2 regions of the Marinobacter apostichopi genome follow, and region 2 is predicted to be linked to the other one. Evidence: riboswitches for the same ligand, from Rfam matches in the RefSeq annotation. Region 2 holds a riboswitch; the other holds the start of a gene.
What was found. Region 2 has a riboswitch for thiamine pyrophosphate ahead of thiC (phosphomethylpyrimidine synthase ThiC). Riboswitches for the same ligand answer to the same signal wherever they lie in the genome.
Positions count from the first base shown of each region.

Region 1: another riboswitch for thiamine pyrophosphate. It lies ahead of thiB (thiamine ABC transporter substrate binding subunit); the one in region 2 lies ahead of thiC (phosphomethylpyrimidine synthase ThiC).

Region 1 is NZ_AP028070.1:1,740,285-1,743,693, reverse strand. It holds gene QUE89_RS08085 (NADH-ubiquinone oxidoreductase-F iron-sulfur binding region domain-containing protein) at 1-757, opposite strand, end outside; tRNA gene QUE89_RS08080 (tRNA-Cys) at 926-999, opposite strand; tRNA gene QUE89_RS08075 (tRNA-Gly) at 1,066-1,141, opposite strand; TPP riboswitch at 1,295-1,393, shown strand; gene thiB (thiamine ABC transporter substrate binding subunit) at 1,448-2,452, shown strand; gene thiP (thiamine/thiamine pyrophosphate ABC transporter permease) at 2,468-3,409, shown strand, end outside.
Region 2 is NZ_AP028070.1:732,533-735,941, forward strand. It holds gene QUE89_RS03350 (TolC family outer membrane protein) at 1-1,128, opposite strand, end outside; TPP riboswitch at 1,313-1,432, shown strand; gene thiC (phosphomethylpyrimidine synthase ThiC) at 1,527-3,404, shown strand.

The sequences.
Region 1 (3,409 bases), 1.0 Mb from region 2:
CACCCTCGTCTGCGTTAATTACCGCGTAGCGGGGCCCGGGCTCGGCACGCACGGCCTGCCATTTTCGGAACGTGGGGAACCCCGCGCCGCCAAGGCCGCGCAGGCCCGCCTGCTCAAGTTCTTCAGCAAGGGACTCGACGGTAACCCGTCCTTCCCGGCAATCCTTCAGCAACTGGTAACCACCCACCGATCGGTAATCCGCCAGCTTCTGCCAGTGGATGTCGTCGGGTTGAAGATGTTTTTGTTCAACTGCCGCGCCAACCGCCTGGGCAGTGGCGTTGCATACATGATGTTGCCCCACGGCCACCACGGGTGCTGTATCACAGCGGCCCATGCAGGGTGCGTGCACAACACGCACCTGACTCGGGTCATGCCCATCAGCCAGCGCCTCGTGCAGTGAGCCTGCGCCCGCCAGTTGGCACGAAAGCGAGTCGCATACCCGAAGTGTTATTGCCGGTGGTGGCGATTGCTCGTCATGAACAACATCGAAATGGGCGTAAAACGTGGCCGTTTCATGAATGGCGGCCATGGGTAGGTTCATGAATGTAGAAAGGGCCCGGAGACGGGGCATGGAGAGGCAGCCCTCGGCATCCTGAAGTACATGCAGGTGCTCGATCAGTCGATCGCGGTAGCGCAACGACGAATCAGTACGTTCGTCACCGATCAGGTGCCGCAGCTCTGACAGAACCGACGGTTCCAGTTGTCGGCCACGAAGGCCGGAACGCCGGCGTTTGACCTTCTGTTCGTCTGTTTTCATTATTTTCGACCACGCACCGAAGCACAACAGACAGCATTTTCTGCTGGTCTGGCAGATTACACGTCATTGAAGCATAGCAGTGTGTCGAGGCACCAGAAGATCGGGAATTAGCTGCACAGCGAGACGAATCTGGCTTGGAGCTTAAATATTGATAAGAGGGGGTAAAAATGGAGGCGCGGGTCGGAATCGAACCGGCGTACACGGAGTTGCAGTCCGCTGCATAACCACTCTGCCACCGCGCCGGGTAAAAGTCCGTTTAGGAGGAGGACTTTCATGCTCTCAGGTGGGCATTGAGAGACTGTGTTAACTGGAGCGGGAAACGAGATTCGAACTCGCGACCCCAACCTTGGCAAGGTTGTGCTCTACCAACTGAGCTATTCCCGCTTGGTCAACGAGGGCGTATTCTACGGATTCGGCCGATTCCGTCAACCTCTTTTTTCAACTTTTTGTTTTATAATGGTTTCTGGACAATTTTTAGCCGCCTCCCGCCTGAATACCCGGCTTCAGACAGACCAATTAGCAGCATGATATACTTCGGCCAACTCAACGGGGTGCCCTCTTCGACACAGGGCTGAGACCAGACCCGCGGAACCTGATCCGGATTATGCCGGCGAAGGGATTGAGTGCTCACCACGGTTGGTGGCCCGCGCCATGGTTGCTCCCCCAGTTTTCCCGGAGGAATCTACAACCATGCACCTACCTACCGCACGTTTACTGCTTGCCCTGCTTCTGCCGCTTTCTGCCACTGCACAGGCGGCCAGCGAACTGACTGTTTATACCTATCCTTCCTTTGCCTCAGACTGGGGCCCCGGCCCTGCCGTAAAAACCGCGTTCGAGCAGCAGTGCAGTTGCCAGGTGAACTTCGTGGTTCTGGAAAGCAGCGGCGACATCCTCCAGCGGCTTCGTCTTGAAGGCGATAGCAGCGAGGCGGATGTAGTTCTGGGGCTGGATACCGGCACCATGGAGACTGCCCGACAGACTGGCTTGCTGGCCGCCCACAAGATTGACACCAGTTCTCTGAACCTACCCATTGACTGGGCCGACGACCTGTTCGTGCCCTTTGACTGGGGCTATTTTGCGTTTGTCTACGACACCGAGCAATTGCCCAATCCGCCAGCCAGCCTGGAAGAACTGATTGCTGCGCCGGATGATTTGAAGATCATCATCCAGGACCCGCGCACCAGCACCCCGGGTCTGGGACTTTTGTTGTGGCTGCGCCATGTCTACGGAGACCAGGCGCCAGAGAAATGGACACAGCTCAAGGACAAGATTCTGACCACCACCAAGAGCTGGAGCGATGGTTACTTCTCACTGTTCATGAATGGCGAAGCACCGATGATCCTGTCCTACAGCACCTCGCCCGCCTATCACATGGCGATCGATAAAACCGACCGTTATCAGGCGGCGAATTTTGCCGAGGGGCACTACCTGCAAGTGGAAGTAGCGGCTCTGGTAGATTCATCTAATCAGAAAGAGCTGGGCCGGGAGTTTCTGCAGTTTATGCTGACCGACGGGTTCCAGCTTCACATTCCCCTGAAGAACGTGATGTATCCAGCCATCAACCTTGGCCCTGAATTGCCCGATGTCTTCGATAAACTGATCACTCCAAGCGAAGCCCGCTACTTTGAGCCCGCTGAAGTGGCGAAAAATCGGCGCGCCTGGCTGGACGAATGGCTGAACGCCATGACCCGATAACCGGGCCAGTCGTTTATGTCTGATTTCACTCGCGCTCCTCTCAGTCAACCGGGCTGGCAGCACTGGCCAGGTTGCCTGTTTGCACTGGCGATTGTCTTGCTGACAGTCAGTGGTGCTGGCGCCTTGTTCTGGCAGGCGCCGGCGCTGGACATAGGCGACTTGTGGACTAGCCGTTATCTGCGCAGCGTGGTGCTGTTCACACTCTGGCAGGCGTTCCTGTCGGTATCTATCAGTGTCTTGCTCGCCCTTCCCATTGCCCGGGCGCTGGACCGCCACCGGAAATTTGTCGGGCGCGCCCTGCTGCTAAGGCTGATGGAGCTCAGCCTGGTGATACCCACCATCGTTGCCGTGTCCGGGCTGGTCAGTATGTATGGTCGGCAAGGCTGGCTGACCGTTGCGATTCAAGAGTGGCTGCCGTCCTTGAGTTGGAACCTGTATGGCCTCAACGGCATTGTGCTGGCCCATGTTTTCTTCAATGCACCTCTGGCTGCGCGCATTCTGCTGCAAGCTTTGGAAAGCGCCCCATCGACTCAGCGCCGCATTGCCAGCCAATTGGGCCTTGGCTCACTCTGGCTCTGGCGCAGCCTGGAATGGCCCAGTATCCGGCCGGTTTTACCCGGGATCGTGGCGTTAGTATTCACTCTCTGCTTCACCAGTTTCGCCATTGTCATGACCTTGGGTGGCGGGCCGGCGACATCCACTATTGAAGTCGCCATTTACCAGGCGCTGCGCTTCGAGTTTGATGCTGGCCGGGCGGCACTGCTGGCACTGATACAGCTACTGATCTGCGGAACGCTCTGGTGGCTGGTGTTGCGCAAGGGACTTAACACCGCCCTGATACCCGATCGACAACTCGTCATTAGCCATGCCCGTCCTGATGCGAAAGGCGTCAGAAAGCTGCTGGATAGCGGACTGCTTGCGGCGTTTGGGCTGTTCCTGACCCTCCCTCTGCTCGCA
Region 2 (3,409 bases):
GGTGGCGTCCAGGGCGCTGCGGCGGGAGACAATGGTCTGCTCAAGTGCCGAGGCAGTCTCAATGTTGTTATTTACGGTCAAGAACAGGCTGCGTGTGCTCACCCGTACGTCTCGACGAACGGTTTTCAGTGACTGTTCGGCGACTGTGACCAAGGAACGCCGTTGGCGAACGCCGGCCTGAGTTCCACCGCCGGTGTAAAGTGGCACGTTCAGAGTCACGCCAATCACACCCTGCGTTGTAGTGCCATCCCGTTGCATCTGGAAAGAGCTGGGATCTTCCAGCCCGTCGGTTTTGGTTTTCCCGTACGAGGCGTTCAGGTCCAGGGTGGGGTAGTGGCCCGCCTTGGCGGACTTGAGATTGGCTTCGCTGACATTCAATTCGTACAGCGCCGATTGGACAGACCAGTTTTGATCGAGAGCCGTGGTCTCCCAGGCTGACGGATCCATCGGGTCCGGTCGACCCAGTGGGAAATTCTGCCGCAGATTTTCGATCTCTTCCGGGAATTCACCGGTCAGACGTGCCACCTGTTCCTGGGCAATATTGAGCTGGTTTTCCGCAACAATACGCTGACTGCGAGTGTCGTCGTAGGTTGCGCGTGCCTCGTAGACTTCGGTAATGGCGATCAGGCCAACGTCGAAACGCTCCTGGGCCTGCTCATACTGACGCTGGATTGCGGCCTCCGCTGAGCGGGTCGTGATGACGGTGTCCCGGGCGCGGAGTACGTTGAAGTAGGCTGTGGCCACATCCAAGATCAACTGCTGTTGAGCGAGGTTGTAATCGGCGCGAGCAGACTCGGTTTGAAACTGGCTGGCGTCATAATCGAACCAGGCGTCGGCCCGGAACAGGGGTTGGGTGAGTTGAACTCCGTAGGCCAGTTCGCGGTAGCTGTTGTCCTGGTTGGGGCCCTCCACATCAATGTAATTGGCTTCGCCAAATGCGCCGAGCTGGGGTAGCAGCACGCTGCGAGTCACATCGCTGGCGGCTTGCTGGGCTTCGAAACTGGCCTGGGCGGCGGCAATGCCGGAGTCGTAGGACAGTGCTTTCTCATAGGTTTCCATCAGATCGATGGACAGGGCAGGTTGAGCCACCATGAGACCAACAAGTCCGGAAAGCAGACGTTTCTTCATTGTTTCTCCTGAATACTTGTGGACGTGAGCGTCCTACTCGCAAACGCTGATATGGTCGCTGCACTGTGCAAGTTGTGCAGAAACAGACCGTTGATAAGGCTTTGGTGCGCCATTATGGACAATAATCAGTCACAGCTCTACACTTGCAAACGGCACTCATTTGCGGTGTCACACAAAACAGATTCGCGTCTTGACGGGGTGCTGGTCTGCCTAAACTAGATATGGGCAGATGGCTGAGATTGCAACGCAGAACCCGCGACCTGATCCGGATAATACCGGCGTAGGAATTAAGACCACATAGCTGATTGGCAAATCGTGTCTCCGATCGAACAGGGGGAGACCGTGCTCAGCTCCGTCATACGCGACCCGACATCCAATAAAAGTTCCGGGAGCAAACGATGACAGAGCTACCTACCTACCTCAGTGATTCCGCCCAGGTGGATTCCGCAGCGGTCAAGCCGCTACCCAATTCCCGCAAGGTTTACGTGTCTGGCAGCCGGTCCGATCTCCGGGTACCCATGCGCGAGATTTCACTGGCCGATACCCCGACCGAGATGGGAGGAGAAAAGAACGAAGCGGTGATGGTCTACGACACCTCCGGGCCGTACACCGATCCCGAGGCTACTATTGACCTGCGCAAAGGGCTGGCGCCGATTCGCGCAAGCTGGATCGCAGAGCGTAACGACGTGGAATCTCTGTCCGGCTACAGCTCGGAATTCACCCGGCGCCGCATGGGCGACCCCCGGCTGGATCCGCTTCGGTTCATGGACGAGCGCAGTCCCCTGCGGGCCAAGCCCGGCTGCAATGTCAGTCAGATGCATTATGCCCGCAATGGCATCATCACCCCGGAGATGGAGTACATCGCCATCCGGGAAAACCAGAAGTTGCAGGAGGCCCGGGAGCGCGGCCTGCTGAAGGATCAGCATCCTGGGCAGTCGTTCGGCGCCAACCTGCCAGCGGAAATTACACCGGAATTCGTCCGGGACGAAGTAGCCCGTGGCCGTGCCATCATTCCTGCCAACATCAATCACCCGGAATCGGAGCCGATGATTATTGGCCGAAATTTCCTGGTGAAGATTAATGGCAATATCGGTAATTCCGCGGTGAGTTCGTCGATTGAGGAAGAGGTGGAGAAGTTGACCTGGGGAATTCGCTGGGGCGCCGACACCATCATGGACCTGTCCACCGGCAAGAACATCCACGAAACCCGCGAGTGGATTGTGCGTAACTCGCCGGTTCCCATTGGCACCGTCCCGATATACCAGGCCCTGGAGAAGGTCGGTGGCGTGGCCGAGGACCTGACCTGGGAAATTTTCAGGGACACCCTGATCGAGCAGGCGGAGCAGGGCGTGGATTACTTCACCATCCATGCGGGTGTCCGGTTGCACCACGTGCCGCTGACTGCGGCACGGACCACCGGCATTGTGTCCCGGGGTGGTTCCATCATGGCGAAGTGGTGCCTGGCCCATCATCGCGAAAGTTTTCTGTACGAGCACTTCGAAGACATCTGCGAGATCATGAAAGCGTACGATGTGTCTTTCAGCCTGGGCGATGGCTTGCGCCCGGGATCCATTGCCGATGCTAATGATGCGGCCCAATTCGGCGAGCTGGAGACCCTGGGAGAGCTGACCAAGATTGCCTGGAAACACGATGTGCAGGTGATGATCGAAGGTCCCGGTCATGTGCCCATGCATCTGGTCAAAGAGAATATGGACAAGCAGCTGGAGTGCTGCGATGAGGCCCCCTTTTACACGCTGGGCCCGCTGATCACCGACATCGCACCGGGATACGATCACATCACGTCCGGCATTGGTGCCGCGATGATCGGCTGGTACGGCTGCGCCATGCTCTGTTACGTCACCCCCAAAGAGCACCTGGGCCTGCCCAACAAGGATGACGTCAAAACCGGCATCATCACCTATAAGATCGCGGCGCACGCGGCTGACCTGGCCAAAGGCCACCCGGGTGCCCAGGTGCGTGACAATGCGCTATCCAAGGCCCGGTTCGAATTCCGCTGGGAAGACCAGTTCAATCTGGGCCTCGATCCGGACACTGCCCGCGCCTACCACGATGAAACCTTGCCCAAGGATTCCGCCAAGGTTGCCCACTTCTGCTCCATGTGTGGCCCCAAGTTCTGTTCCATGCAAATATCCCAGGAGGTGAGGGATTATGCCAAGGAGCATGGCCTGGATGAGGTGGCCGCCGTGGACGTTGGCATGCAGGAGAAGTCCCGGGAGTTTGTTGAGTCCGGCAGCAAGCTGTACGACAAGGTCTGAATTGA